DNA from 2 places in the Enterobacter sp. PL_is511 genome. Region 1 is predicted to be linked to the other one. Evidence: predicted binding sites of a transcription regulator. Region 1 holds the regulator's gene; the other holds the start of a gene.
What was found. The regulator LexA, encoded in region 1, represses DNA repair genes until DNA is damaged. The targets are predictions, from matches to a motif close to TNCTGTATGTACATACAGNA.
Positions count from the first base shown of each region.

Region 2: umuD (translesion error-prone DNA polymerase V autoproteolytic subunit) is a predicted target of LexA. The motif match lies at 13,108-13,127, and genes of this name have one in related genera.

Region 1 covers NZ_JBVPGP010000013.1:61,429-77,022, forward strand. Annotated here, with positions in the region: gene dnaB (replicative DNA helicase) at 1-676, opposite strand, end outside; gene AC0TN7_RS01630 (quinone oxidoreductase) at 743-1,726, shown strand; gene pspG (envelope stress response protein PspG) at 1,911-2,153, opposite strand; gene dusA (tRNA dihydrouridine(20/20a) synthase DusA) at 2,290-3,285, opposite strand; gene AC0TN7_RS01645 (conjugal transfer protein TraF) at 3,368-4,678, opposite strand; gene AC0TN7_RS01650 (cupin domain-containing protein) at 4,851-5,339, opposite strand; gene zur (zinc uptake transcriptional repressor Zur) at 5,455-5,967, shown strand; gene AC0TN7_RS01660 (CsbD family protein) at 6,015-6,224, opposite strand; gene dinF (MATE family efflux transporter DinF) at 6,346-7,683, opposite strand; gene lexA (transcriptional repressor LexA) at 7,747-8,355, opposite strand; gene AC0TN7_RS01675 (diacylglycerol kinase) at 8,464-8,832, opposite strand; gene plsB (glycerol-3-phosphate 1-O-acyltransferase PlsB) at 8,987-11,407, shown strand; gene gntU (gluconate transporter) at 11,512-12,852, opposite strand; gene gntK (gluconokinase) at 12,856-13,383, opposite strand; gene gntR (gluconate operon transcriptional repressor GntR) at 13,510-14,505, opposite strand; gene AC0TN7_RS01700 (pirin family protein) at 14,607-15,302, opposite strand; gene AC0TN7_RS01705 (oxidoreductase) at 15,426-15,594, opposite strand, start outside.
Region 2 covers NZ_JBVPGP010000024.1:1,211,415-1,227,008, forward strand. Annotated here, with positions in the region: gene pntB (Re/Si-specific NAD(P)(+) transhydrogenase subunit beta) at 1-986, shown strand, start outside; gene uspE (universal stress protein UspE) at 1,110-2,060, opposite strand; gene AC0TN7_RS21380 (hypothetical protein) at 2,170-2,352, opposite strand; gene fnr (fumarate/nitrate reduction transcriptional regulator Fnr) at 2,499-3,251, opposite strand; gene ogt (methylated-DNA--[protein]-cysteine S-methyltransferase) at 3,435-3,950, opposite strand; gene abgT (p-aminobenzoyl-glutamate transporter) at 3,961-5,487, opposite strand; gene AC0TN7_RS21400 (M20 family metallopeptidase) at 5,524-6,969, opposite strand; gene AC0TN7_RS21405 (M20 family metallo-hydrolase) at 6,969-8,279, opposite strand; gene AC0TN7_RS21410 (LysR family transcriptional regulator) at 8,455-9,366, shown strand; gene smrA (DNA endonuclease SmrA) at 9,723-10,286, shown strand; gene tcp (methyl-accepting chemotaxis citrate transducer) at 10,314-11,975, opposite strand; gene AC0TN7_RS21425 (aldo/keto reductase family oxidoreductase) at 12,120-12,986, shown strand; gene umuD (translesion error-prone DNA polymerase V autoproteolytic subunit) at 13,146-13,580, shown strand; gene umuC (translesion error-prone DNA polymerase V subunit UmuC) at 13,564-14,826, shown strand; gene AC0TN7_RS21440 (hypothetical protein) at 14,779-15,108, opposite strand; gene AC0TN7_RS21445 (LysR family transcriptional regulator) at 15,191-15,594, opposite strand, start outside.

The sequences.
Region 1 (15,594 bases):
TCAAATCCGACGGCTGCAGGCCGGCGGTTTTCTTGTTCAAATCGTCATAGCCGGTGTTCACGCCGGTGACGCCATCGTGCGGCTGCTGGAACAGCTGTTCGATACGGGCCACGGTGGCGTCGAGGACATCGGCGATGTTTTTTGGGCCTTCGTCTTTATTGGCGCGGCTTTCGGCGATTTTAAAGACGCGGGACTCAGCAAGGTCGAGCAGGTCTTCGCTGGTGCGACCCTGCGGATCAAAACCGGCTTCGGCGATCTCGTTCGCCACCGATATCATCTCGCGGACGACGGCACGTTCACGCACGATATCGGCATAAGCGCTAATGTTCGCTGCACTAGGCGTGTTTTTTGACAGTTCCGCCAGATAGGCAAATCCGCCGCAGCTGTCGAGCTGCCCAAGACGCTCCAGCGATTCCGCGAGCGTAATCAGGTCGATCGGGCTGCCCGACTCCTGCAGACGCGCCATTTCGGTAAAGATGTGGCGGTGCGGACGGGTATAGAAATCTTCCGCCACGACGCGCTCGGCGACGTCGTCCCAGCGTTCGTTATCCAGCATTAAACCGCCCAACACCGACTGTTCCGCTTCAATCGAGTGCGGCGGGACTTTTAACCCTGCGACCTGGAAATCACGCTCGCGAGGTTCAGTCTGTTTGTTGAAGGGTTTGTTTCCTGCCATAGTGAATGGAGTTACCGAGATAAAGAGTGGGTCGAAAGATTACCATATTTTTCTTACGGAGGGAGCATGGCAACGCGCATTGAATTCCAGAAACACGGTGGGCCAGACGTACTGAAAGCGGTGGAGTTCACCCCAGCCGCGCCTGGCGAAAACGAAGTGCAGGTTGAAAACAAAGCCATCGGCATAAACTACATCGACACCTATATTCGCGGCGGTCTCTACCCGCCTCCGTCAATGCCGAGCGGCCTGGGCACCGAGGCAGCCGGTGTCGTCGTCAAAGTGGGCAGCGCGGTCAAGCATATTAAAGAGGGCGACCGCGTGGTGTATGCGCAGTCAGCGCTGGGCGCTTACAGCTCCGTCCACAACGTCCCGGCGGATAAAGCCGCCCTGCTGCCTAACGCCATCTCCTTTGAGCAGGCGGCAGCCTCGTTCCTGAAAGGTTTAACCGTTTACTACCTGCTGCGCAAAACCTATGAAATTAAACCCGACGAGCAGTTCCTGTTTCATGCCGCAGCGGGTGGCGTCGGGCTCATCGCCTGTCAGTGGGCAAAAGCACTGGGCGCGAAGCTGATCGGCACCGTCGGAAATGCACAAAAAGCGCAGCGCGCGCTGCAGGCGGGTGCCTGGCAGGTGATTAATTACCGCGAGGAGAGCATTGTTGAGCGGCTGAAGGAGATCACCAGCGGCAAAAAAGTGCGCGTTGTGTATGACTCGGTAGGGAAAGACACGTGGGAAGCGTCGCTGGACTGCCTGCAGCGTCGCGGTCTGATGGTAAGCTTCGGGAATGCGTCAGGCGCGGTGACCGGCGTTAACCTGGGCATCCTGAACCAGAAAGGGTCTCTGTACGTGACGCGTCCTTCCCTGCAAGGATACATCACCAACCGGGAAGAACTTGAGGAAGCCAGCAACGAGCTGTTCTCGTTAATCGCCAGCGGCGTCATCAAAGTGGACGTGGCAGAGGCGCAGAAATTCGCGCTGACCGATGCGCAGCGCGCGCATGAGGTGCTGGAGAGTCGGGCGACGCAGGGGTCGAGTTTATTGATTCCCTGAGCCCCAAAAAGAAATTGGGCTTCCCGTGGGAAGCCCTTTCTTTTTTTAGTTCGGCTGTATGTAGGGTACAGCTCGATGAATTCTTTAACGGCAGTCATAGTGACAGATTCGATAAGTAAATCCTATTCTGTTCTAAGCCCTGCCGCCGGAAAAGTTACAAGTATGTGACGAACCCCTCAATACCTTAGTAACGAAAGCGGTTATTGCGCTGATAACCGGGCACTTTTGGCGCTTTAATCGCCCGAATCACCCACACGACCGCGATGGCCAGCAGTAGCCACGGCAGCAGTTTGATTGTCAGGGCAAACAATCCACCAATAAACATGACCACAGTCGCCACCACGATAGCCGCCAGAATGCCGAGCAGCGAAACGCCTGTCGCTAACAGCATGACAAAAAATCCAATCACAAAAAGTAGTTCCAGCATGGTGCTCTCCCACGAGTTCCCGAGTAATGCAGTAGGCATTACAAGAATCATGCCAGTATTAACCTGTTGTAATTAAAGAAAAACGCCCCGCGAGCGTTCGCAGGGCGTGGTGAATTTGACGAACTTTTAGCGAAAGTTATCGCTTGTCTGCCACCAGGCGCAGCGCATGTTCCAGCACCTCAATATCGGCACCGGCTTTATGTGCGTTTTCGCTCAGGTAGCGACGCCACTGGCGCGCGCCCGGAATGCCCTGGAACAGGCCAAGCATATGGCGGGTGATATGGCCGAGATACGTACCGTTGCTCAGCTCGCGCTCAATGTAAGGATACATCGCACGCACGACGGCAACCGGATCGGTGTCTGCGCCTTCGATGCCAAAGATTTCGCGATCGACCATCGCCAGAATGCCCGGATTCTGATATGCCTCGCGCCCAACCATCACCCCATCCATATGCTCAAGGTGCGCTTTGGCCTCTTCCAGCGACTTGATGCCGCCGTTAATGGACATGGTCAGGTGCGGGAAGTCACGCTTCAGCTGATACACGCGCGGATAGTCCAGCGGCGGGATCTCACGGTTCTCTTTTGGGCTGAGGCCGGAGAGCCAGGCTTTTCGCGCGTGGATGATGAACGTCTCGCACTCGCCCTTTCCGGAGACCGTATTGATGAAGTCGCACAGGAATTCGTAGCTGTCCTGGTCGTCAATGCCGATACGGGTTTTGACCGTCACCGGAATGGAAACGACGTCACGCATCGCCTTAATACAGTCCGCCACCAGCTGGGCATTCCCCATCAGGCAGGCACCAAACATGCCGTTTTGCACGCGGTCGGACGGACAGCCAACGTTCAGGTTGATCTCGTCGTAGCCGCGCGCTTCCGCCAGCTTCGCGCACTGCGCCAGCGCGGCCGGATCGCTGCCGCCCAGCTGCAGGGCAACCGGATGCTCTTCTTCGCTATAGGCCAGATAATCGCCCTTCCCGTGGATGATTGCGCCCGTAGTCACCATTTCGGTGTACAGCAGCGTATGGCGGGAGAGCTGGCGCAGGAAATAGCGGCAGTGTCTGTCCGTCCAGTCGAGCATCGGCGCAATGGAGAAACGGTGTGCAGGGAAAGCGGTCTGTGATTCTGACGACATGGCGAAGTTTTAAGCATCTGGTGGAAAAGGGGCGCTACTATAGCACAAAGAAAAGCCGGAGGCGCAGCGCCTCCGGTGGACTTTAGAACGTCATGCTCAGCTGGGCCCCTGCGCCCCAGGTTTCGTCTTCACCGTACAGGCCCATCAGGTCAACATGAACGGTACTGAATGGCGCGAAACCGACACCGCCGGTAAAGACATTGCTGTCGTTACCCTTCACGTCCGCGCGATAACCCGCACGCACCGCCAGCCAGCTGAGCGGCGTCACCTCGGCACCCACGCCAACATACTGCGACGTATCTTCGCTCTTAAATCCTTTGGTTTCCGTCAAATCGCCATCGGCGGTCAGCGTCACCAGATCGTTGTGCCAGGCGGCTCCGGCGGTCACCAGCGGACGGATCTGGTAGGTATCTTTATAGCTCACCACTTCTCCCGTCCGCCCGTTGCGGATACGGATATCTTTGGTGTCGATATCGCGCGACATCAGGTTTTGGCCACTCACGCCGACCGTCCAGTTCTCGCCGAAATCAGCCGCAATACCGGCATCGACGTTAAAGCCCGTATCGTCTGTGCGGTAGCGGCTGTCGTTCCACTTGTTACTGTCGTAATCGTAGATTGAGGTGGTGTAGTTATAGACCCAGGTTTTTTGCAGTTTTGGCGTCACGCCTACGGAAACCGGGACGCCGCCGAGGTCAAACTGACGGGCAACGGCAACGCCGTAGTCAGACACAATCGCCGCCCGGCCAGACGCTGTTGAGTTGAGGTTTTTAGTGATCTGATCCGTGCCGTTCAGCGCAGCGTCCAGGGCAACACCGGCAGCCACCACTTTGCTTCTTTGAATACCGCGCAGATAATCAATATCTTGCTGATCGATAGACGAGCTAACCCGGCCATGAGCATAGCCTTTCGCCATAAAGGCCACGGAAAGCACATCGTTAGGGATACTCACCGCAAGCCCTGCTCCTGCCGTCGCGCGTGCGGTTTTGCCTTTGAGATAGTCCAGCTCATCGGCGAGATCTTTGGCCGCGCCCTGGAATTGATTAATGGAACCTAACGGATTAGTGATAATCTCCCTTGGCGTGAGGTCATCAACCACATCCTTGTAGTGATTAATTTTGTCGTTGATGGTATCAATCTCGTCCTGAAGATTGTCTTCATCCGTCACCTGCACCCCAACGGCTGGCAAGATGACCGTCACATCATCGTCTGGTTTTGCCTTTGCCAGCAGCGCCGGGTTAATTAACGCCCCACTGCCATAGCTCCCGGAGGCAACGCCCGTCCCGCCCATGGCGTCACTCCGTGATTCTGTCCAGGTATTGGCTGCTCCCGCCTGATTTGCCATAAACAAGGAGACAGCAATGCTAACCACCGAAAATTTAAAATTTTTTTTCACAGTATGCCCGTTATAGTCTGTTATGAAATAACCCCTGTCTGTTATCACCCAAACAGGAACGAACTATTGCTGTGAATAAGTAGTAAAAGACCCGCTATTTCTGTCCCTAAGTAAAACTCCCTTACGGCCTGTTATATTTTGTGACGGCCCTCAATATTTATAGATGAGGAAATTATTTTTTCCCAGGTTTTCCATCATGCGGTCCAAAAAACTGGGGTGGGTGGTCTACCCAGCGATCCTCACGGGTAGCGGCATACACGGGGTTGAGTGGATAGTAGATGCGATTGTGCTTCTTGTTGGCCTCGCCTACGACCAGCAACCGCACCTCTTCCTCCGTGTTGTTGATAAATGTGTGGCAGATACCGGTTCCGGCAGGAAATCCCACGCTGTCGCCAGGTTCAAGTTTCCATAGATAGCCATTTATCCACGCTTCTGGATAACCTTCGAGCACATAAATGAACTCTTCTTCATCGCTTTCAGCATGCGGATAGGACGTTCTGCGCCCGGGCGGCAAACGCTCATGATGGATACCAATGCGCCTGAGCCCAAGCTTACGAGCCAACGGGGCGCCGATAGAAAAAAGCTCATCGCTATCTGGATAGGTCGAATCATCCGCACCTTCTACGTCGCGCCAGTGCCGAATACAGTCAGGTTTTTTCATTGTTTATTTCCCGGTTTGTAATGGGTCAGGTATAGCACAGACTGGCGGATCTCGGTGTTTTTACCAGAACATGATAAAGTGGGGGTTTTCCGTCCTATAACATCCGGGGTGCTACATGGATAAGTCCACAAAAGAGCTGTTAGCGCAGGCCGAAAAGCTGTGCGCGCAACGCAATGTGCGCCTGACTCCGCAGCGCCTTGAAGTATTACGTCTGATGAGCCTGCAGCAGGGTGCCATCAGCGCCTACGATCTGCTCGATCTTCTCCGCGAAAGCGAGCCGCAGGCAAAGCCGCCAACGGTTTATCGCGCCCTGGATTTCCTGCTTGAACAAGGGTTCGTGCACAAGGTGGAATCCACCAACAGCTATGTGCTGTGCCATCTGTTCGATCAGCCCACCCACACATCGGCGATGTTTATCTGTGACCGCTGCGGCGTGGTGAAAGAAGAGGCTGCGGAAGGCGTGGAAGACATTATGCATACGCTGGCAGCGAAAATGGGGTTTGCCCTGCGTCATAACGTGATTGAGGCGCACGGGCTCTGTTCCGCGTGCGTGGAGGTGGAAGCCTGTCGTCATCAGGACGCGTGCCAGCACGACCACTCAATTCTTGTGAAGAAAAAGCCGCGTTAACGGCAAAAGAAAAGGCGGCTTAGAGCCGCCCTGTGGGTTATTCAACGTTACCAGCGGTAGTCGTTACGGGTTTCCCAGTCTTTGACTTCGTTTTCCGCCTGATCTTTCGCGTAGCCGTAACGTTCCTGAATTTTACCGACAAGCTGATCGCGTTTACCTTCAATGACGGTCATATCGTCATCCGTCAGCTTACCCCACTTTTCTTTCGCTTTACCTTTGAACTGCTTCCAGTTGCCGCCGATTTCGTCTTTATTCATCATCGTGTCCTCTTAAGTTAAGCGTCGGGTCGTAACGTCCGTTACGTTCTTTTCTGCTGGACGTGATAATTATTGTAGTTAAGGATTCGGCAGTTGGTTTCATATTCGGAATCTTTAACCGTCACGATATATCGTGACGTGAAGAGAACCAGGTATTGTTTTGCCAGTGGCGGTGCCAGATAAACGCCAGCGACAACCCTCGCAGCGAGAGGAAAACGGCCAGGGCCAGCCACAAACCGTGATTACCCAGCCAGGGGAGCGTCAGCAGCGTCAGACCAAACCCGGCCGCTGCAACCGCCATACTGTTACGCATTTCCGCTCCGCGCGTCGCACCAATAAACATGCCGTCCAGCAGATAACACCAGACGCCGACCACCGGTAAGACGACTTGCCAGATGAGATAGTGACTCGCCAGCTCGCGCAGCGCAGGGATAGACGTCAGCAATGCAACGATCTGCTCACCAAAGAAGGCGTAAACCATACCGAACGCCAGCGCCACCAGTCCCGACTGGCGGCAGGCTGCCCGCCAGACGTCCCGAAGCTGCCCGCTTTCGCGCGCACCGTACGCCTGCCCGGAATGCGCTTCTACCGCATAGGCAAAACCGTCCAGCGCGTAGGCGGTAAAGGTCAGTAGCGTCATCAATACTGCGTTGACCGCAACGATTTCTGGCCCCAGTCGAGCCCCGAAGACCGTCAGCGCTCCGAAGCAGAGCTGAAGCAGCAGCGAGCGCAGCATGATGTCTCGGTTAAGCGCCAGCAGCTTACGGATATTGCCGCGCCATGCGGTTTTGAGCAGCGCCAGGGAGATGCCGCGCATCGCCAGCACGCGCCAGACCATCCACAGGCCAATAATAAAGGTTCCGTACTCGGCAATCGCCGTCGCCAGCGCCGCGCCCTGCACGTTCATATGCAGACCCATGACCAGCCAGACATCCAAAACGATATTGAGCAGGTTACCCACCACCAGCAAAATCACGGGTGCACGGGCGTACTGCACGCCCAATAGCCACCCCAGCAGAACCAGGTTAGCCAGTGACGCGGGCGCGCTGAGCCAGCGGATTTCAAGGAAACGTCGCGCCTGCTCTAATACCGCCTCGCTGCCGCCAACAACATGAAGCGCAAGGTCGATCAGGGGCGCACGCAATAAAACGATTAACGCCCCCGCGCCAAGCGCGAGGATCAGCGGCTGGACCAGCGCGCGCGCCAGACGCAGCGGATCTTTTGCACCATAAGCCTGTGCCGTGAGCCCGGTGGTGCTCATACGCAAAAAGAGCAGCAGCATAAACAGGAAGCTGGTTGCCGTCGCGCCAATCGCCACGCCGCCAAGATAAACAGGCGAATCAAGATGGCCAATAACGGCCGTATCGACCAGACCCAGCAAGGGAACGGTAATATTGGAGAAGATCATCGGAAGAGCAAGACGCCACAATGCCTTATCGGATGCCGTCAGCAGTGACATGAAAAATACCGGGTGTGGAGAATGAAGCAGGCTACAGCGGCGCCATAGCCTGTCAGGAAGAGGTTACAGCCATTCGCCGTTGCGAATGACCCCAACCGCCAGCCCTTCGATAGAGAAGTTGTGTTCGCGAAGATCGACCACAATCGGGGAGAACTCGTTGTTTTCAGGCAGTAGCTGAACGGTGTTCCCCTGTTTTTTCAGACGTTTGACGGTGACTTCATCATCAATGCGCGCGACGACTACCTGGCCGTTACGTACATCCTGCGTTTTGTGCACCGCAAGCAGATCGCCGTCAAGAATACCGATGTCTTTCATCGACATACCGCTGACGCGCAGCAGGAAATCAGCGCTCGGTTTGAACATGGCTGGATCGACCTGGTAATGGCCTTCAATATGCTGCTGTGCCAGTAAAGGCTCACCGGCAGCAACACGCCCCACCAGCGGAATGCCCGTCTCTTCTTCCACCAGCAGGCGGATACCACGTGACGCGCCCGAAACAATCTCAATCACGCCCTTACGCGCCAGCGCTTTCAGGTGTTCTTCGGCAGCATTTGGAGAACGGAAACCCAGACGCTGCGCGATTTCCGCACGCGTGGGTGGCATACCCGTCTGGCCGATATGATCCCGGATGAGATCAAACACCTCTTGCTGCCTGGTCGTTAACGCTTTCATTCCGCCCCCTGGGTGTATATACAGTTATGCTGTGAGTATATACAGTCAAAGGCGATTTTGGAACCAAAAACTGCACAAAAAACCAGGGACTTAATTATTCCTCGAGGCTCATCGGAAATGTGACCAAAGCAGCGTGACCCAGGTGATAGCGGCAGTGATAATCGCCAGCAACACGGCAGCAGAGCCCATGTCTTTTGCACGGCCAGAAAGTTCATGGAAATCTGAACCAATGCGATCAACCACGGCCTCAATAGCGCTATTAAGAATTTCCACTATCATCACCAGAAGCACGGAACCGATAAGAAGTACGCGGGTAATAGCATCAACATCAAGGTAACAGGCGACGATCACCGCGATGATAGCGGCGACGCCCTCCTGGCGAAAGGCGGCTTCGTTGATCCACGCGGCACGGAAACCTTTCCATGAATAGCCGGCGGCTTTGATGATACGCGTTAACCCAGTGGTATTATTGGCCATTAAAAGAACCTTTTATGAAAAAAAGCGTCAGTAACAGGAACTGTAGCGCGTTTCGCTACAGCCTGAAGTATGACGGGTAACAACAGAAATTTTGCGCGCTTTCTGTTATCCTTGCGCCGCAATTGCATTATTAACCAGAGGCTTTACATCGTTTATGTCCGGCTGGCCACGAATTTACTACAAATTACTTAATTTACCATTAAGCATCCTGGTAAAAAGCAAGTCTATCCCAGCAGAACCCGCGCTGGAATTGGGGCTCGATACGTCACGTCCTATTATGTACGTTTTGCCTTATAACTCGAAGGCAGACTTACTGACGCTTCGCGCCCAGTGTCTGGCGCATGACTTACCTGACCCGCTTGAACCGCTGGAAGTTGACGGGACGCTGCTGCCGCGCTATGTGTTCATTCACGGTGGACCGCGCGTGTTTACCTACTACACGCCAAAAGAAGAGTCCATCAAGCTGTTCCATGACTATCTCGACCTGCACCGCAGCAACCCCGATCTGGATGTGCAGATGGTGCCGGTATCGGTGATGTTTGGTCGTCGTCCGGGCCGTGAAAAAGGTGAAGAGAACCCGCCGCTGCGCATGCTTAACGGCATCCAGAAGTTCTTTGCGGTCTCCTGGCTGGGGCGCGACAGCTTTGTGCGTTTCTCCCCTTCCGTTTCGCTGCGTCGCATGGCGGACGAACACGGCACCGACAAGATCATCGCGCAAAAACTGGCGCGCGTGGCGCGTATGCACTTCGCCCGCCAGCGCCTTGCTGCCGTTGGGCCGCGTCTCCCGGCGCGTCAGGATCTGTTCAACAAGCTGCTGGCCTCCAAAGCGATTGCCCGCGCCGTCGAAGACGAAGCGCGCAGCAAGAAAATATCGCATGAGAAAGCCCAGCAGAACGCCATTGCGCTGATGGAAGAGATTGCAGCGAACTTCTCTTACGAGATGATTCGCCTGTCCGATCGTATTCTCGGCTTTACCTGGAACCGTCTCTACCAGGGCATCAACGTTCATAACGCCGAGCGTGTACGTCAGCTGGCGCATGATGGCCATGAGATTGTCTATGTTCCCTGCCACCGCAGCCACATGGACTACCTGCTTCTTTCCTACGTGCTCTATCATCAGGGGCTGGTACCACCGCACATTGCTGCCGGTATCAACCTGAACTTCTGGCCAGCGGGTCCAATTTTCCGCCGCCTGGGCGCATTCTTTATCCGTCGTACCTTCAAGGGCAACAAGCTCTACTCCACCGTGTTCCGCGAGTATCTGGGCGAGCTGTTCAGCCGCGGCTATTCCGTGGAGTACTTCGTGGAGGGCGGTCGTTCCCGTACCGGACGTCTGCTCGATCCGAAGACCGGCACGCTGTCGATGACCATCCAGGCGATGCTGCGCGGAGGAACCCGCCCCATCACGCTGGTGCCAATCTACATTGGCTATGAGCACGTGATGGAAGTGGGCACGTACGCCAAAGAGCTGCGCGGTGCGACCAAAGAGAAAGAGAGCCTGCCGCAGATGCTGCGCGGCCTGAGCAAGCTACGCAATCTCGGTCAGGGCTACGTGAACTTTGGCGAACCAATGCCGTTGATGACATACCTGAACCATCACGTTCCCGAGTGGCGGGAATCCATCGATCCTATCGAAGCAATTCGTCCGGCCTGGCTGACGCCAACGGTCAACGGCATCGCGTCCGAGCTGATGGTGCGCATTAACAACGCCGGTGCGGCTAACGCCATGAACCTGTGCTGTACGGCGCTTCTGGCTTCGCGTCAGCGCTCGCTGACCCGTGAACAGCTCACGGAGCAGCTGGATTGCTATCTGGACATGATGCGCAACGTGCCGTATTCCGTTGATTCAACCGTGCCTTCTGCGACCGCCAGTGAGCTTATCGATCACGCGCTGCAGATGAACAAGTTTGAAGTCGAAAAGGACACGATCGGCGACATCATCATTCTGCCGCGCGAGCAGGCAGTGCTGATGACCTACTACCGAAACAACATCACCCATATGCTGATGCTGCCGTCGCTCATGGCGGCTATCATCACCCAGCATCGCCGTATCTCGCGTCAGGAACTCTTGCGTCACGTTGAAACGCTCTATCCGATGCTGAAAGCGGAGCTGTTCCTGCGCTGGAGTAAGGATGAGCTGGCGGGCGAGCTGGATAAACTGACGGAAGAGCTGCGTCGCCAGGGGCTGATCACCGTCACGAACGATGAGCTGCACATCAACCCGTCACGCTCCCGCACCCTGCAGCTGCTGGCGGCCGGTGCGCGCGAAACGCTGCAGCGCTACGCCATTACGTTCTGGCTGCTGAGTGCGAACCCGTCAATCAACCGCGGTACGCTGGAGAAAGAGAGCCGGACGCTGGCCCAGCGCCTGTCCGTTCTGCACGGCATTAACGCCCCTGAATTCTTCGACAAAGCGGTCTTCAGTTCCCTGGTCCTGACGCTGCGCGATGAAGGCTTCATCAGCGATACGGGTGATGCCGAGCCGGAAGAGACGCTGAAGGTATACCAGATGCTGGCAGAGCTGATTACCTCGGACGTGCGTTTGACGATTGAGAGCGCCACGCAGGGCGAGTAACGCAATGCCGGGTTATGGCCCGGCCTGACGCCCTGGATAATAAAAAGGCCCGGTAAGCGCTGACGCTACCGGGCCTTATTTTTAGCCTTGTTAAATCACCGCCCTCAGCTGAGCAGCGTAAAGGCAATCATCCCGACAATTGCACCCGTCGTGCCGAGAATGGTCTCCATCAGCGTCCAGGTTTTCAGGGTTTGCGCTTCGGTGGCGCCGGTAAATTTACCGAACAGCCAGAAGCCCGCGTCGTTAACGTGAGAAACCACAATCGAACCGCCCGCGATACAGATAGACAGCGCGGCCATCTGCGCACCGGAGTAGTTCAGCTGTTCAATCACCGGCATCACCAGACCCACGGCGGTTAAACACGCCACGGTTGCGGAACCCTGGATGATACGTACCGCCGCAGCCAATACGAAACAGGTTACCGCAATCGGCAGGCCCATCCCGGTCAGCGCTTCGCCCAGAGCCGGGCCCACGCCGGAATCCACCAGTACCTGCTTGAACACGCCGCCGGCACCGATCACCAGCAGGATAATCCCCGCAGGCTGCAGCGCGGCACCGCAGATCTCCATCACCCGGTCTTTTGGCATCCCCTGACGCATCGCCAGGCCGTAAATCGCCACCAGACAGGCCACCAGGATCGCCGTGAACGGGTGCCCGATGAACTCAAACCATTCATAGGCGCTGGAACCCACCGGCACAAAGCGCGCGGCGATGGTTTTCAGACCCACGAGAACCAGCGGGAGCAGGATCAGCGACAGGCTGAAGCCGAAGGACGGCATTTTGCCCTCGCCCAGGTGCGGCTCGGTAATGTCATCCGGGATATGCAGCTCAACGTAACGGCTGATGAAGTTGCCCCACAGCGGACCGGCAATAATCATTCCCGGGATTGCCGCGCACAGGCCAATCAGGATCATCCAGCCAAAGTCAGCGTGCATCTGGGACGCCAGCAGCATCGGCGCAGGCCCAGGCAGCAGAAACGCCGCGGCCGCCGCCACGCCCGCAAACAGTGGAATAACCAGCTTCACAAGGTTTGTGCCGGTATGGCGCGCCATGGAGAACGCGACGCTTATCAGCAGCACAACGGCCACTTCAAAGAACAGCGGCAGCGCGCAAATCAGGCCCGCCAGGCCAATCGCGTAGTGCGCGCGGCTGTGGCCGAAGGATTTCAGCATTTTGACGGCAATCTGGTCGACCGCGCCCGTCTCGTGCAAAATCTTGCCAAACATCGCGCCCAGCGCGACCACAATCGCCAGGAAGCCCAGCGTACCGCCCATCCCTTTTTCCATCGTCGCGGCGATCTTGTCGAGCGGCATACCGGAAAAGAGACCTGCACCTATAGAAACCACCATCAAAGCAACAAAAGCGTGCATACGCGCCTTCATCACTAAAAACAGCAGCAGCAACACGGAACCCACTGCTGTCAAAACTAGCGTTAATGTACTCAAAACTTACTGCCTTTTATTAATGACCTCGATGGTGCTGGCAACAACACCCTCCAGTGACTGATCGATATCAACCACTAAGACGTCTTTCTCGTCTTCACCCGGCTCCTGCAGCGCTTCGAACTGCGTCACCAGCATCTGGGTTTTGAAGAAGTGACCTTTACGCGCCTTCAGACGGCTTTCAATCACCTCGAAATCCCCTTTCAGGTAGATGAAAGAGAGGTTCGGGTTACCGTCGCGCAGCAGGTCGCGGTAGGTTTTTTTCAGCGCAGAGCAGACGATCAGGGAGACTTTATTGGTACGCTGCATAGCGAACGCGGCGTCATTCAGCGCCTGCAACCACGGTTTGCGGTCGTCGTCGTTCAGCGGCTCGCCGGAGGCCATTTTCATGATGTTGCTGCGCGGATGGAGGAAGTCGCCATCAAGGAACGCAGCCTGGAGTTGATGCGCCACTTCGCTGGCTACGGCTGATTTCCCGCTACCGGAAACGCCCATCAGGACGTAGACGTGGTGATCGTGATTAGTCGTGCTCAAAGGGTGTCCCTCAGTCAATTGTTACGGGTAACAGTTATCGGTAACATTGTCCTGCCGGGGCAAAAGAGAAGCAATATCCAAACGTGCGCGAAGTGAATAAGTGTGAGCTACTTCAAATTTGTCAGTTCAAATAGATCCACCCGGTGACAAGGTGAAACCTAAATCTAACATTTTCGGGGTAACTGCCTCACCACGAATGCGCGCCAGCAGGCGTTCTGCGCCAATACGGCCCATACGTTCACGCGGGGTCAGGACGCTCGCCAGACGCGGCTCCATCACCTGGCCAATGTCGTGGCCGTGGAAACCGGCGATCGCCATATCATCAGGGATCTTTAGCCCCAGACGCTGACACTCAAACGCCGCGCCAACCGCCAGGTCATCGTTGGTACAGAAAATACCGTCCAGTTGCGGATACTCGCGTCGCGCCTGACGCATCAGCTCAATACCCGACGTATAGGAAGAGGACTGCTCCACCATCACGCTGTACGGGGTTAAGTTTGCGTCGAGCATCGCCTGCTCGTATCCCTTCTGTTTGATGATAGTACGTTCATCAAGACGCGCACCCAGATAGGCGATATGACGATGCCCACGGGCGATGATGGCCGCCGTCATCTGGCGCGCCGCTTCAAAGTTATCGAACCCAACGGCAATATCGAGACACGGCGACTGGCTGTCCATCAGCTCCACCACAGGGATACCCGCCACTTCGATCATTTTGAGCGTGCGGGCAGTGTGGGTACGTTCGGTTAAAATCAGGCCGTCAATGTTCCAGGAAAGCATCGACTCAAGACGTTCCTCTTCCAGTTCCGGCTTGTACCCATAGTGGGCGAGCATGGTCTGGTAGCCAAAAGCATCGGTGACGCTTTCGATTCCCCGCAATACTTCGGCGAAAACCTGGTTGGTCAGGGATGGAAGCAGGACGCCCACCGCACGACTGGTCGCATTGGAGAGAATATCGGGTGCGCGGTTGGGGATATAACCCAGTTCATCAAGGGCAGCGGCAATCTTGCCACGTAACGCCACGGAAACCTGTTCCGGGTTACGTAAAAAACGGCTGACCGTCATTTTGGTCACACCGACGCGATCGGCGACATCCTGAAGTACGGGGCGTTTCTTTTTCATCGTCCTGAGAAATCTTGAAGTGAGAGATTTGCTCAGTTTATCACGGACAAAGCCCATCCTTCCCCTGTCAAAGGGAAGGATGGGTATTTATTTATGTTTTATTACACCGGCGGCAGGTCAAACAGCAGAATTTCGCTTTCGCTGTCGGCATGCACGGAGAGCGCCTGCTCATCCCAGATGGCCAGACCATCGGCGGTGGTTGCTTTAGTGCCGTTGATGGACACTTCACCTTTCACCACCTGGATCCAGACGCGGCGGTTAGCGGCAATCTGATGGACAGACTGTTCGTCTTTCGCCAGCGCCCAGCGGTACAGCTCCATATCCTGATGCACTTTCAGGGAGCCTTCACGCGCATCCGGGGAGAGCACCAGCTGTTTACCCTGTTTCGCGTCGAAGCGGCGCTGCTCGTAGCGCGGCGTGATGCCGGTCTCTTCTGGAATGATCCAGATTTGATACAGGTGCAGTTTTTCCGTTTTGCTTGGGTTGTACTCAGAGTGACGCACCCCGGTACCCGCGCTCATAATCTGGAACTCGCCCGCCGGAACCTGCTCTTTGTTGCCCATGCTGTCCTGGTGCTCAACCGCGCCTTCCAGCACATAGGTCAGGATTTCCATGTCTTTGTGCGGGTGGGTACCGAAGCCCTGGCCCGCATCAATCACGTCGTCGTTAATCACGCGCAGTGCGGAGAAGCCCATGAAGTTCGGGTCGTAGTAGTCGGCAAACGAGAATGAATGCCATGAGTCCAGCCAGCCATGATTCGCGTGACCACGTTCGTTTGCTTTGCGTAAGTAGATCATTGTTTTCACCCTCAGTTCGTTTCGATGGAGTAAGTGTGGACGCAAACCGCCTGGGATCATAGAGGGTGAAAATTGACTCCTCTGTTCAAAAATTATGAACAAGCGCAGAGGAGCCGTTTTTGCTTATTTCGCGAGGGTTATCGTGGCAGGAGAAGCCTGTTCGAAGGCCCTTTCAAGGATTTCGAGGTTGGTCAGAACGTCAGATTCCTTGACGTAATTCGGCGCGCCGGATGTAAGGGTTTCATAGAGCGCATCGTAGACGCGGCCATAGTCGCCAGTTTCCGGTTTCAGC
Region 2 (15,594 bases), on a different contig from region 1:
CCTTCACCGGCTCTATTGTCGCGTTTGGCAAACTCCGCGGGAAGATCTCCTCTAAACCGCTGATGCTGCCAAACCGTCATAAGCTGAACCTGGCGGCGCTGGTCGTGTCGTTTGTACTGCTGGTGGTCTTCGTGCGTACCGAAAGCGTCGGTCTGCAGGTGCTGGCGTTGCTGGTGATGACCATCATCGCGCTGGCGTTCGGCTGGCACCTGGTGGCGTCCATCGGCGGTGCGGATATGCCGGTGGTTGTCTCGATGCTGAACTCCTACTCCGGTTGGGCGGCAGCGGCGGCAGGCTTTATGCTGAGCAACGACCTGCTGATCGTCACCGGTGCGCTGGTGGGTTCTTCCGGTGCGATCCTGTCTTACATCATGTGTAAGGCGATGAACCGTTCGTTCATCAGCGTTATCGCCGGTGGTTTCGGGACCGATGGGTCTTCTTCCAGTGCGGATGAAGAAGTGGGTGAGCACCGTGAAATTTCTGCGGAAGATACCGCAGACATGCTCAAAAACTCGCATTCCGTAATCATCACTCCGGGATACGGCATGGCGGTGGCGCAGGCGCAGTATCCGGTGGCGGAAATCACCGAGAAGCTGCGCGCGCGGGGCATTAAGGTTCGCTTTGGTATTCACCCGGTGGCAGGGCGTCTGCCTGGCCATATGAACGTGCTGCTGGCGGAAGCGAAAGTGCCTTACGACATCGTGCTGGAAATGGATGAGATCAACGATGATTTCGCCGACACCGACACCGTGCTGGTCATTGGCGCCAACGATACCGTTAACCCTGCTGCACAGGACGATCCGGGTAGCCCAATCGCCGGTATGCCGGTTCTGGAAGTGTGGAAGGCGCAGAACGTGATTGTGTTTAAACGCTCCATGAATACCGGCTATGCCGGGGTTCAGAACCCGCTGTTCTTCAAAGAGAACACCCACATGCTGTTTGGCGATGCCAAAGCCAGCGTGGATGCGATTCTGAAATCACTCTGACAGGGTAAAGCCCGGTGGCGCAAGCTTACCGGGCCTACCAAACCCGTAGGCCTGGTAAGGCGAAGCCGCCAGCCGGCAAAAAAAAACCGCCGGTTCCCCGACGGTTTTTTTTCATCTTGCTGGTTAATCGTCTTCCGGATCGTCCAGCTCAACCGGCGTCTGGTACTCATCCGGCTTAATGACCAGCAGGTCGCAGCGCAGATGGTCGATTACCTGTTCGGCGGTATTGCCGAGGAACGCGGCAGAAATACCGGTTCTGCCAATTGTGCCCAGCACCACAATCCCCGCCTGCAGGTGTTCCGCCAGGTCCGGGATCACCTCTTCAGGCAGCCCTTTTTCCACGTGGGTCATTTTCTCATCAATGCTGAATTTCTGGCGCAGCGCTTTCATGGCCAGCAGGTGCTGACCGCGGATCGCGTCGTTGTACACGCTCGGGTCAAATTCAGGCAGCTCAATGGCAATGTTAATCGGGGTGACCGGATAGGCGCCCACCAGATGCACTTCGGTATGATTCACCTGATCGGCAAGCTGGAGGGTCTCCTTCACCAGCTTCTCGTTCAGCGAATTGTGGTAATCCTCTTCGCTCGCGAGGTTTACCGCCACAACGGCTTTCCCGCCTTCAGGCCACGGCTGGTCTTTCACCATCCAGACCGGGCAAGGGCATTTACGCAGCAAGTGCCAGTCGGTCGGGGTGAAGATCACGGATTCCAGCTTGTCGTGCTGGTGCGCCATCTTCAGCAGCAGGTCGTGCCCACCGGCGACAATCTCCTGGATGATGGCTTCGAAAGGTCGGTTATGCCAGACCACTTTAATATCAATGGGCACACCCGCTTCCAGGTAATACTTCGCCTGTTCACGGATCCACGCGGTACGCTGGCTGATGACGCCCTGACGCATAGCGGTGCGCTCGTCAGGCGACAGAAGGGTGGTCATCTCATACGAGAAGTCATAGATCGGCAAAAACGCTTTGATTTTGCCACCAATCCGTTGATGTAAATACACAGCACGTCGTAATGCCGGCTGATCGTCCTGATTCGGATCGATAGCTACCAGCATGTTTTGATACTTGGCCATACAGGTCTCCTTACTACTGTCACCACAGTCTGTAATTAAAAGAGTAACCTATATATCCTGAATGAAACAGAGGGGAGGTTTTGCCAGATCAATAATTCATGAAAATTTATCAGAGGAAAAGCACCGTGGTCGTCACCGCGATAAACGCAATAAACAGCAGCACCATCACCGCTATCGCAAAGGTCGTGGAGTCCTGAACGTAGGTTTTTTCCTCCCCCTTCATTGGGCCGACAAGCATGATCCAGATGAAGATAAAGGTCACTGAGGCGATCACGACTGAAACGAAAAACAAACTTTCTCTCAATTCATAACCTCAACGAGAACCTTTCGGGCGCTGTGTGGGGACTTACTACGGTGAAAATATCTTGAAACGAAAGTGATTATACCAGACCAATAAATCACAAGAATTTATCAGTCTGGTCATCAACAGGTGGAAAGTTATGCCACGTTGCGGGCGTGCCCGGCAAGAACGGCCAGCGCTTCACCGTTTTCGATAGTGATGTATTTACCTTTAACGGCCAGCATCCCGCTTTTCTGGAAACGACCCAGCAGACGGCTGATGGTTTCCACGGTGAGACCCAGGTAGTTACCGATATCGCCACGCGTCATCGTCAGACGGAATTCACGCGGCGAGAAGCCACGCTCGGCGAAGCGGCGGGAGAGGTTGTAGATAAACGCGGCCAGGCGCTCTTCTGCATTCTTTTTGGAAAGCAGCAGGATCATGTCCTGATCGCCTTTGATCTCACCGCTCATCAGACGCATCATCTGCTGACGCAGGTTAGGCATCTTACCGGACAGATCGTCCAGGGTTTCAAACGGGATTTCACAAACCATTGAGGTTTCGAGTGCCTGAGCAAAGCTCGGGTGATGGCCCGTGCCGATAGCATCAAAGCCCACCAGATCGCCCGCCAGATGGAAGCCGGTGATCTGCTCATCACCCTGTTCGGTGATGGTGTAGCTCTTGATGGTGCCAGAACGGATAGCATAGAGCGATTTCAGTTCGTCTCCCGCTTTAAACAGCGTCTGCCCTTTCTGAATAGGCTTTTTGCGCTCGATGATATTATCAAGCTGATCGAGTTCATGCTCATTCAGGGTAAACGGGATACAGAGCTGGCTGATGCTGCAATCCTGGCAATGGATAGCACAACCGCCAGACTGAATGCGTCGTATAATTCGCTTTTCCGGGATCATAGGTTTGCTCAAGCCTTAATTGATATTGGTCAATTTTAACATCTTTTTGGTAAGTACGTAAGCCTGACAAACCCTCAATAAGGACAAGAGACGGCAACGTGTCGCCATCTTCTTGAAATTCCACAGCTTGATTATGGATTTTTACCCTAACCGGTAGAAAATTAAGCACAAAAAGCCTGGGAACTAGAGCAAGAGATACCCTTCGTGACGCAGCAGCCACTCTTTTCGCTGCACGCCACCGGCATAGCCTGTCATGGTACCGTTACGGCCAATGACGCGATGGCAGGGTACCACGATGCTCACCGGGTTAGAGCCGTTCGCGGCACCCACCGCGCGTGCTGCTCCTGCGCGGCCTAGCTGCTCCGCAAGCTGGCCGTAATGCATGACCTGCCCGCACGGAATCGAACGTAGCGCCTGCCACACTTCGCGCTGAAAAAGAGTGCCTGCCGTGGCGGTCGGCAGAGTATCGATGATGCTGAGATCGCCTTCGAAGTACGCCGCAAGCTTGTCGCTCAGCCCGCCCGGATTGGTGGCGCGGATACGTTCATATCCCTGTGAGCGGTAGTGAATCGCAAGCAGTTCTTCCATGCGGTCGCTGTGCTCTTCCCATTCGACGGCGCGCAGGCAGAACTGCTCGTCCGCGATCACCCACAGCGGCCCGAGCGGCGTCGCAATCTTGTCTTCGAGTAATCTCAGCATCCTCATTCCTTTAGTTCAGCCTCGGGTAAATCCCCGGCCCAATCGGCAGGCCGACAAGATACCATGCCACCAGCATCACCAGCCATACCCCTAAAAAGATAAGCGGGTAGGGTAAAACCAGCGAATAGTAGGTACCCAGTTTGGCCTCGGGTTTATAGCGCTGCAGGAAGCCTAAAAACAGCGGAACAAACGGCGAAACCGGCGCCAGCGGAATAACCGAAGAGTCCGCGATGCGGAACAGGATCTGCGCGAAAGCCGGGTGGAACCCCAGCATCATAAACATCGGTACGAAGATCGGGGCCAGAATCGACCAGATGGCGGAACCGCTGGCGATAAACATGCACAGCAGGGATGACAGAAGCGCCAGGCCGACAAACGCCGGTACGCCGCTTAATCCGGCAGCCTCCAGCGCGTCGGTCAGGCCCACGGCCATAAACTTGCCCATGTTGCTCCAGTTAAACATCGCCACAAACTGCGCCAGCGGGAACACCATCACGATAAAGCCCGCCATCTCCTTCATCGGCTCGATCATCAGCTGCGGCAAATCGCCCTGACGGCGGATTTTGCCGGTAGCGATACCGTAGGCCAGCGAAACGACAAAGAAGAAGAGGATAATCAGCGGCACAATGCCCTGAATAAACGGTGACGGCAGGACCGTATGTTTAACCGGATCGCGCAATATGCCGTTTTCCGGGACCACCATCAGCGCCACCAGCGCGATAAAGGCCAGCGAGACCACGCCAGCCACGCGCAGGCCGAAGCGCTGCTCTTTGCTCAGGGTCTCCAGCTTTTCATCGCTACGGCCTTCCCATTTACCCAGGCGCGGCTCGACGATCTTATCGGTAATCAGCCCGCCGACAATCGTCAGGACAATGACCGAGCAGGCCATAAAGTACCAGTTGTCGATCACGCTGACGTGCATGGACGCATCGATGGTCTTCGCCGCCTCCGTGCTGATGCCCGAGAGCAGCACGTCGGTGGTGACGATCAGCAGGTTAGCGGTGAATCCGCAGCCCACCCCCGCAATCGCCGACAGCAGGCCCGCCACGGGATGACGACCGACGGCGAGGAAAATCAGCGCCCCCATCGGCGGCATGATCACCAGCGCGGCGTCGGAGGAGATATGGCTGAAGAAGGCGATAAACAGCACCATGTAGCTCGCGTACCGCGCGCTGACGTGGGAAGCCATCTTCACCATTAATGCGGGCAGCAGGCCAACGCGTTCTGCCAGCCCGGCGCCCAGCACCAGCGCCAGAATGGCGCCCAGCGGGGCGAAACCGCTGAAGTTTTTGATGACGTTAGGTAAAAACCAGTGCAGCCCGTCAACGCTGAGCAGGTTCTTTACCGCCACCAGGCTGCCGTCAGCCGGGCTGCGCACGCTCACGTCAAAGGCGGAGAGCACGGCGGTGGCGACCATCAAAATCACAATCAGATAGATAAACAGCAGGAAAGGGTGCGGCACTTTATTGCCGATCCTTTCAACCCAGCCATAGAGCTTACCGGATGGGGAATGCGAAGGTATGGATGACATACTCATGGGCGTTCCTCGGGAGTGTTGTGTTGTTGTGTTTTTTTATTTTAAAGGTGACGGTGTCACGCCCTGTGGGATCGGACACGCGTACGGTTTTTCTTGTAATTGTTGTTCGAACTCTTCACGGCATTTGTTCAGCAGCGCTGCGTCCAGCAGCAGATTGAGCGCGGTCGCACCCATCACTTTTCCGGCCAGCAGCATGCCTTTGTGAGCAATGGAAGTACGCCCCTGGGACACCAGCTGCCAGGTGTGCAGCGGTGTGCCGACGGTAAAGCAGGGGCTGAAGCACTGGGCGACCGGCATTTTCCAGCTGACGTCGCCCACGTCCGTTGAGCCCGCCAGCACGTTGTCGGTAATAGCGTAGGGCGCGACTTCATCCACCAGCAGCGTCGCCTGATGACGACGGGCAAAGGCTTTCCCCGCTTCACCTCCCGTAGCGGCAATATTTTTGAGGCTGTTTTGCAGATCGTTGGGCGTCAGGGTGGCGCGGATCTTGCGGGCAAACTCGCGCTCTTCGTCGGTCCACTCCGGCGTGCCGTAGTGCTGCAGGGCGCGATACATCGCCGCCTCGAGCGTGCGGTTCGGCAGGTAGCTGGAGCAGGCTTTATCAAAGCGGCACTCGACGGTGGTTTCGGTCATCAGCGCCGCGCCCTGGGCAATTTTCTCGATGCGCTCGTAGATCTGCTGCGCATCCGCCATCTCCGGGGCGCGGATCAGGTACAGCACCTCGGCCTGCGCCTGTACCACGTTGGGCGAAATCCCGCCGGTATCGGTAATGGCGTAATGGACGCGCGCTTTCTCAATGATGTGTTCGTTGAGGAAGTTGGTGCCGGTGGTCATCAGCGTCACGGCGTCCAGCGCGCTGCGTCCCAGGTGAGGGGAGTTGGCCGCGTGCGCCGCCACGCCATGAAAACGCCAGGCGGCCTGAATATTCGCCAGCGTGCTGACGTTAAACATCCCGGCGAAGGCTTCCGGGTGCCAGGTGACGGCAGCATCGACGTCATCAAACAGCCCTTCGCGCACCATAAAGGTTTTCCCGGAGCCGCCTTCTTCGCCGGGACAGCCGTAAAAACGCACCGTTCCGCTGCCGCCGTGCTGCTCCAGCCAGCTTTTCACCGCCACTGCGCCCGCAAGCGCCGCGGTGCCTAAGAGGTTATGCCCGCAGCCGTGGCCGTTGGCTCCCGGCGTGGCGGTCTGCGCGGTCGCGCAGTGTGCCTGCTGGCTTAACCCGGCCAGCGCGTCGTACTCGCCCAGCAGGGCGATAACCGGTTTCCCGCTGCCGAAGCTGGCGATAAACGCGTTGGGGATGCCGCCTGCCTCGCGGATCAGCGTGAAGCCTTCTGCTTCCAGCTCGCTGGCCAGCCGTTCGGCGGACCAGAACTCTTCAAAGCGGGTCTCGGGACGATCCCAGATCGCGTCGGCAATATCGGTTAACGTCCGACATCGCGTATCGATCGCATCGGCAATAAAAGCGTAGTTCTCCTGCATTACACACCTCGCGTCCACGGGAAATTAAGCGCAGTTCGCGCCAGCGTTTCGATGGCGACAGGTATGACCTGCTCATCGAAGTCGAATTTTTCGTTGTGATGTCCGGCGCTCAACTCCGTGCCAAACACCATATAGGATGCCATGCCGCCGTTCTGCTGCACGCGGGCCATCATCAGCGTGGCGTCTTCGGAGCCTGCTGGCGCCTTCACCTTATCGATGGCGTGAACAACCCCGGAAACCTGGCTCGCCTGCTCGCGCAGATAATCCACCCAGGCCGGCGTCGGTGCGCTGGAGGTGGCAGCCCCCATCAGGCGCACCTCGGCGCTCACGCCGTAGAGCGCCGCCGCGCCGGTAATGACCGCCTGCGCGCGTTCAAAGACGTACTGATTAATCGCTTCGCTTTCACCGCGCGTTTCAACCTTCATCAGGGCATTCGCGGGCACCACGTTGCGTCCGCTGCCCGCCTGCATCACCCCGACGTTCACCCGGGAGGCACCTCCGCTGTGCGGGGCAATGCTGTGCAGAGCGAGGGTGGCCTGCGCGGCGGCGAGCAGGGCGTTACGACCGTCCTCCGGCTTACCGCCCGCGTGTGCGGCCACGCCGGTGAAGCTCACGTCGAACTTGGTGGTGGCCATAAAGTTATCGCTGCCGCAGATCACCGTTCCGGCAGGCACGCCGGTACCAATATGGATGGCCGTGAAATAGTCCACGTCGTCCAGCGCCCCGGCGGCAACCATGGCGCGCGCGCCGCGCGTACCTTCTTCGGCGGGCTGGAAGATCAGCTTGATGGTGCCGTTCAGCCGGGCTTCATTCTGCTTAAGCACCTGCGCCAGCCCCAGACCAATGGTGGTGTGGCCGTCGTGCGCGCAGGCGTGCATCATTCCTGCGTTGCAGGAGGCAAACCCGTCGCGGAACGGGCGATGGCTGTCGTCGAGCGCTTCGCTGAGATCAAGGGCGTCCATGTCCACGCGAAACGCCAGGGTTGGGCCAGGGCGGCCGGTATTCAGGGTCGCCACAATGCCGGTAAAGCCGCCTTCAAACGGCGCCAGCCATTTCTCAGGCGCGCCCTGCGCCCGCGCACGGGCAAACTCATGCGCCAGGGTAGCGGCATCGGGCAGCCCCATCCGGCTTTCGGCATCGACCACGTCGCGACCCATCGCCAGTGCGTAACCCAGCGAGTCCAGGATTTCCGCGACTTTCGCGGCGGTACGAAACTCTACCCAGCCGGATTCCGCGAAATGGTGAAAATCACGACGCCATGCGCTCAGCTGCGGGGTTAACGTCTGGATGTACTGCGCCAGTGTGTCCATATCTGTTCCTGTCATCATTAAAATATGTGAACTGCTTCACGCTGTGATAGTTTTTACTTATCACTAACCGATTTTTCACAGTTTTAACCGTTCAGGAATTACCCTCGCACATCCCTTTCCATTAAAGTAGATGACAGTTTCTTTACTCTGATAAACAACGGTTATCGGTCGGGCTATGTCATTTCAGATTAAATTTCATCAAATCCGGGCGTTTGTTGAGGTTGCGCGTCAGGGCAGCATTCGCGGTGCCAGCAGGACGCTGAATCTTTCCCAGCCGGCGCTGACCAAATCCATCAAAGAGCTGGAGGAGGGCATGGCGGCGCAGCTTTTCGTGCGCAGGAGTAAGGGCGTCGCGTTGACGGAATGCGGTGAGGGTTTTTACCAGCGTGCCAGGTTGATTCTGGAAGAGCTGCGCGCGGCGCAGGATGACATTCGTCAGCGGCAGGGGGAGCTGGCCGGGCAGATCAACATCGGGATGGGGGCCAGCGTTTCACGCAGCCTGATGCCCGCCGTCATTACCCGCTTTCACGCGCAGCATCCGCAGGTCAAGGTGCGGATTATGGAAGGGCAGCTGGTATCGATGATCAATGAATTACGCCAGGGCGAACTGGATTTCACCATCAATACCTATTATCAGGGGCCTTACGACCAGGAATTTACGTTTGAAAAGCTCTTCGAAAAACCGTTTGCGGTATTTTGTCGGGAAGGGCATCCGGCGACGGGGGCAACGTCTATTAATGAACTTCTGCATTATAACTGGACAATGCCGACGCCGCGGGGAAGTTATTATAAGCAGTTAGAAGAGGTATTTAGCGATCGTTCGCAAATACCGCGAATTGGTGTGGTCTGTGAAACCTTTTCCTCCTGTATTAGCCTGGTTGCGCAAAGTGATTTTCTAAGCATATTGCCGCAGGAGCTAGGGTGTGACCCGCTGCTGGCGCACCGCCTGGTCATGCTGTCGGTTGTCGAGTCGCTTCCAAAAGCAGCATATTATTTAATTCAGCGCCGTGATTCACGTCAGACGCCCCTTGCCGAATCATTAATTACACAGTTCAGAAGGGAAGCGAGGAAAATAGTCGTGGCGTGAAAAGCCGACCATAAAAAAACAGGGTCTGTCCGACATCTGACAGACCCTCCAGTACACACAGCAGTGCGTCCTTTCGCCAATCCTGAGTATTATATCCATGAAGCAGGTATATTTAGGTATAACACCTTTCCCGCAAAATGAAAGGATATTGAGTGTTTGATTTTACGAAAATTTAACACAAATCACTTATTTCATCTTTGCTGAAATTTTAGTTAAGTCATATTTAAGTTTATTTTATAAATACTATATATATTCATCATGTTAATATTTGTTGCGCACGACGGCCTGTAACGGTGATTGAGGCCTGTCTCGGGCGCAGGTATAGTACCGTCCTCAGTTGTAGCCGGAGGATATCCATGAACCCTGACGACAAATCCTTTTTTCTTGACGCCATGGAAGATGTCCAGCCGCTGAAGCGTGGCCCGGATATTCACTGGCAGCCCAGCCGCAATACGCGGACGCGACAGGAGGTGGATAGTGAACAGCTGGATAACTTCCTGACGCTCGATTTTCTTGACCTTCTTCCCCTGGAAGAACCGCTGGCGTTCCAGCGCGAAGGGGTGCAGCAGGGCGTTATCGATAAGCTGCGCTCGGGTAAATATGCCCGCCAGGCCAGCTTAAACCTCCTGCGTCAGCCTGCCGAACGCTGCCGTCAGATGCTGTTTTCTTTTATCTGCCAGGCCAGACGTGACGGGTTACGTAACCTGATTATTATTCACGGGAAAGGGCGGGAGCAGAACTCGCATCCGAATGTGGTGCGCAGCTACCTGGCGCGCTGGTTAACCGAGTTCGAGGATGTACAGGCCTTCTGCGTGGCGCTGCCGCATCACGGCGGCAGCGGGGCATGCTACGTTTCACTGCGAAAATCCGATGAAGCAAAACAGGAAAACTGGGAGCGGCACGCCAAGCGCAGCCGCTAGCGGGCGATATCCTCGCCCGCCTGAGACTCAGAACGTTTCCCAGTTGCTGTCGGTGGAGGCGGCTGTCGTTGCCGGGCGCAGCAGCTGTGGCGTTTTCAGATTGGCCGGGCGTGGAGCGACCGCTTTTTCTTTGCCGTTCAGACGAAACGCGGCCACCGCCTGACGCAGCTGCTCGGACTGATCTTCCAGCGCCGCTGCTGCCGTGGCGGACTCCTGCACCAGCGCGGCGTTTTGCTGCGTCACGCTGTCCATTTGCGAAACGGCCAGGCTCACCTGCTCAATGCCGCGGCTCTGCTCGTCAGAGGCCGATGAAATCTCACCCATGATATCGGTCACGCGGGTGACGGCAGCGACAATTTCCTTCATGGTGGTGCCCGCCTCGCTGACCTGCTCGGAACCGGTATTCACCCGGCTGACGGAGTTCTCGATAAGCCCTTTGATCTCTTTCGCCGCCTGCGCGCTGCGGCTCGCCAGCGTACGGACTTCGCCAGCAACAACCGCAAAACCACGCCCCTGTTCTCCGGCGCGTGCCGCTTCCACCGCGGCGTTAAGCGCCAGAATGTTCGTCTGGAACGCAATGCTGTCGATCACGCTGGTAATATGCGCAATTTGCTGCGAACTGTCGGCGATTTCGTTCATGGTGCGAACCACGTTATCCACGACGTGACCGCCGCGCGCGGCCGTTTCAGAGGCGTTTTTCGCCAACAGCGTGGCCTGACGGGCGTTATCGGAGTTCTGTTTAACCGTCGCAGTCAGCTCTTCCATGCTGGCGGCAGTCTCTTCCAGCGAAGCGGCCTGCTGCTCGGTGCGGGCGGACAGATCGTTGCTTCCTGCAGCAATTTCGCCTGCGCCGGTGTAGATGGAATCGGTGCTTCCGCGCACGGCGCTGACGGTGGTCACCAGCGACTGCTGCATCTCATGCAGGCCAGCGGCCAACTGACCCATCTCGTTACGACCCGAGACAGCGATATCCTGCGTCAGGTCGCCCCCTGCAATGGCGCGAATATGGTTCATAATGGAATGGAGTGGTTTTAACAGCAGGTGCTGTAAACCCTGCCAGATGACCACCAGAACCGCGATAACGGCCAGCAGAATTGCCGCCAGGGTCCACTGCATCTGCGTGAAGCTGCTCTGGTTCTCTTCGGTTGCGGCCTTCAGCAGGGTGTTGTTTTCGGCGCGCCAGCGGTTATAGACCGCCTCCATGTCGTCCTGCGCCTGCTGCGCGTCCAGATCCCCATAGGCCTGATAGTTGTCGGCACGCAGATACTCAATCGATAAGCGCATCACTTCGTGCATCTGGTTCCATGATTTCTGCATCTCGTCGGTCAATGCCGCCTCCTGGCCCTTAACCTGCGGCAGTTTCTGCCACTCTTTGTTATAGGCTTCGGCTTTTGCCAGCGAGTCGCCTGCGGTGCCAAGCAGCTTATTGATCGCCGCCAGGGAAGCCGGGTCACGCTGGTTTTTCAGATAGCGGATCGCCACGCGGGTGACGGTGACGCGCGTTTTCACCAGCGTGTTCACGCTGTCGCTCAGGCTTTCCTGCTGGGCATTGAGCACGCCGGAGTTCTGGAAGTTATGGCGATCGTTGCTGACGGCAGAGTAGAACAACCCTCCCGTGACAACTTGCAGCAGACAGAATATGGTGAGGGCAAAGATAATACCGGTAATCACGTGCAGATTTTTCAGCATAGCGGTCGTCCGTTAGAAAGGATGCAGAGGTACACCAATACTATCGTCGTATAGAATTTAAACTTTAATTTAACTCGCGCTTAACTAAGGGCTCCCTGAGGGAACCTGTTGTAAATCCGGATCATTTTTATGAGGAAGGTCAACATGAGCAGCATTGATAAAAGCGGGACGTACGCGCTCGGGACGCGGACGGTGAAACGGCTGGGCTACGGTGCGATGCAGCTGGCCGGGCCTGGCGTCTTTGGGCCGCCGAAGGATAAGCAGGCCGCGCTGGAGGTGCTGCGCGAAGCGGTGGCGGCGGGGGTGAACCACATTGATACCAGTGATTTTTACGGCCCTCATGTCACTAACCAGCTGATCCGCGAGGCGCTTCACCCGTACCGGGACGATCTGACGCTTGTCACCAAGATCGGCGCCCGTCGCGATGACAAAGGCGCCTGGCTGCCGGCCTTTTCCGCGCAGGAACTGACGCAGGCGGTGCATGACAACCTGCGTAATCTGCAGCTGGACGTGCTGGACGTGGTGAATCTGCGGATCATGTTTAGCGCACACGGGCCGGCGGAAGGATCGATTGCTGAACCGCTTTCCACCCTGGCCGAATTACAGCAGCAGGGGCTGGTGCGTCATATTGGCCTGAGCAACGTCACGGCCACCCAGGTCGCGGAAGCGCAGAAGATGGTGCCGGTGGTGTGCGTGCAGAACATGTACAACATTGTGAACCGGGGTGACGACGCGCTGGTGGATCTGCTGGCGCAGCAGGGGATTGCGTATGTGCCGTTCTTCCCGCTGGGCGGCTTTACGCCACTGCAATCTTCCGGGCTGCAGGCTGTCGCCGACTCGCTGGGCGCAACGCCAATGCAGGTTGCGCTGGCATGGCTGCTGCAGCGTTCCCCAAATATCCTGCTGATCCCGGGCACCTCTTCCGTGGCGCATCTGCGGCAAAACCTCGCGGCAGGGGAACTGCAGCTGCCGCCTGACGCACTGGAAACATTGAATACGCTGATGGACTGATCGTCACAGGCGCAAAGCCGGAAGGGCGCTTCCGGGCTTTGCGCGTTTTAAATCTTCTGACACTTCAACGCGTTTGGGTTCGCCTCCGGAAATGACCTTGATCCCTGGCCATAATCCGTAATACTGTATTTATATACAGTACCTGGCGAGAAAGGCATTATGGACACTCTCTTTTCTTATCATCCAAACCAATCTATTGAATTACCGTTGTTTGCAGAGCGTGTAGCCTGTGGCTTCCCCAGTCCGGCGCAGGACTATGTGGAAGATCGTCTCGATCTTAACCGGCTGGCAGTGAGACACCCCAGTGCGACCTATTTTATCAAGGTGAGTGGAGACTCCATGATTGGCGCGGGGATCGGTGACGGCGATCTGCTGGTGGTCGATCGTTCGTTAAATGCCGAACATGGGGACATCGTCGTGGCGTCGGTCGCCGGTGAGTTTACGGTGAAAGAGTTACAGACCCGCCCGGTTCTGAGACTTCTGCCGCATAATGCCCGCTATCAGCCGATTACCTTTCAGTCCGAAGAGGAGCTGCAGATCTTCGGCGTCGTCACCCACACGCTTAAAACGCATAAACATGTTCGCGCTGGTTGATGTGAATAGCTTCTATGCCTCCTGCGAGAAGGTATTTCGCCCCGATCTGCAGGGGAAGCCCATCGTGGTGGTGTCCAATAACGACGGCTGCATTATTTCACTGTCGCCGGAGGCAAAGCAGTTCGGCATAAAAATGGGGGAGCCCTATTTTAAATTCAAAGAGAAGGGCTATCCGTCGCGGGTTTACGTCTTTAGTTCGAACTATGCGCTGTATGCCGATCTCAGCAGTCGGGTGATGCAGACGCTGACGGATCTCGCTCCGGCCATAGAAATTTACTCGATCGACGAGGCGTTCGTGAACGTTTCAGGGATCGGTAACTGCCTTGCACTGGAAGCGTTCGGACACCAGATGCGCACGCAGGTCTATAAAAATACGGGCTTAACCGTTGGCGTCGGTATTGCCCCGACCAAAACGCTGGCGAAGCTGGCCAACTATGCGGCGAAGCGGTGGGCGGGCACCGGCGGCGTGGTCGATCTCTCAGACCGGGAGCGGCAGCGTAAACTGCTGGCAAAGGTGCCGGTAGAGGAGGTGTGGGGGGTAGGGCGGCGCATCACGAAAAAACTGAACGCAATGGGGATTACCACGGCGCTGGAGCTGGCGGAGGCCTCCTCGTGGGTCATTCGCAAACATTTCAACGTGGTACTGGAACGCACGGCGCGCGAGCTTCGCGGCGAGCCCTGCCTTGACCTGGAAGAGTACACCCCCACGAAGCAGCAAATCATCTGTAGCCGTTCGTTTGGACACCGCATTACCCAATACGAAGAGATGCATCAGGCGATTTGCGCCTACGCGGAGCGCGCCGCAGAGAAACTGCGCGGCGAGCATCAATACTGTCGTTTTATCAGCGTGTTTGTACGCACCAGCCCGCACGCTGACAACGAAATTTATTACGGCAATCAGGCTTCTGTCACCCTGATGACGCCCACCAATGACTCGCGCGATATCATCCGCGCCGCCACGGAGGGGCTGGGGCGGATATGGCTCGACGGGTATCGCTATATGAAGGCCGGGGTCATGCTGGCGGACTTTTTCAGCAGCGGCGTCGCCCAGCTTAACCTGTTTGACGATAATCGTCTGCGCGCCAACAGCGCGGCGCTGATGGAAATGATCGACAGCGTAAATCACTCCGGCAAAGGGAAGATATGGTTCGCCGGGCAGGGGATTGAGAAACCGTGGGCGATGAAGCGTGAGATGTTGTCACCGGCCTATACGACGCGGTACGCCGATTTGCCGGTGGCGAGGTAGAGGATGGTTGCGTAATTTCTTTTGCATCAACCAGGTTGCCGCAGCCGCCAGCACGCCGATCAGCGGCATTTCGCCCGCTCCGGACAGGAAGTTATGGCGATCGATCTCATTATTTTTACGGATATCCGCAAGGCGGGTAAGCGCCTCTTTTTCATCCGCAGCGCCGATCTCCTCAAACTGTTTTTCAAACCCCTGAGCGATGAGCTGAGCGGCCGCATCGGTGTTTGCGCTCTCAATCGCAATGAGGTTCGGGCCTTTTTGGAAAAAACAGTAATCCGGCATACGTGCTCCAGAAAGAGGGAATACGGTAAAAACACTCTATTCTTTGCGATTAAAAAATGCACGTGATTTACGGCGGAAACAATCAGTTTTTCTTTATTATTTCAGGCAGTAACTGCTCAATCACGCTGACGACCTTTCTGACGCGCTGCGGAATAAAGCGGGCGTCAGGATAGACGGCATAGAGGAAGCGATCGGGTAACCGCCAGTCGGGCAGCACCGGTACCAGCGTGCCGGTTTGCAGCGCGCGTGTCACGAGCGGCTGCTGCATGCCGCCGATACCAATGCCGGACTCAAGCGCCTGCAGCAGCGCGTCGCTGGTGTTGGCACGGAAAACAGTATTCACGTTGACCTCGACCGTCTCCTCGTCAGACATCAGGCGCAGGGGAGCACCCAGCGGAATGCCGCTGAACCGCACGTGTGGCAGCGTCGCCAGCTCGCTGACGGCGCGTACCGCCTGAAAGCCGGGGGCGGCAAACAGCCTGGTTT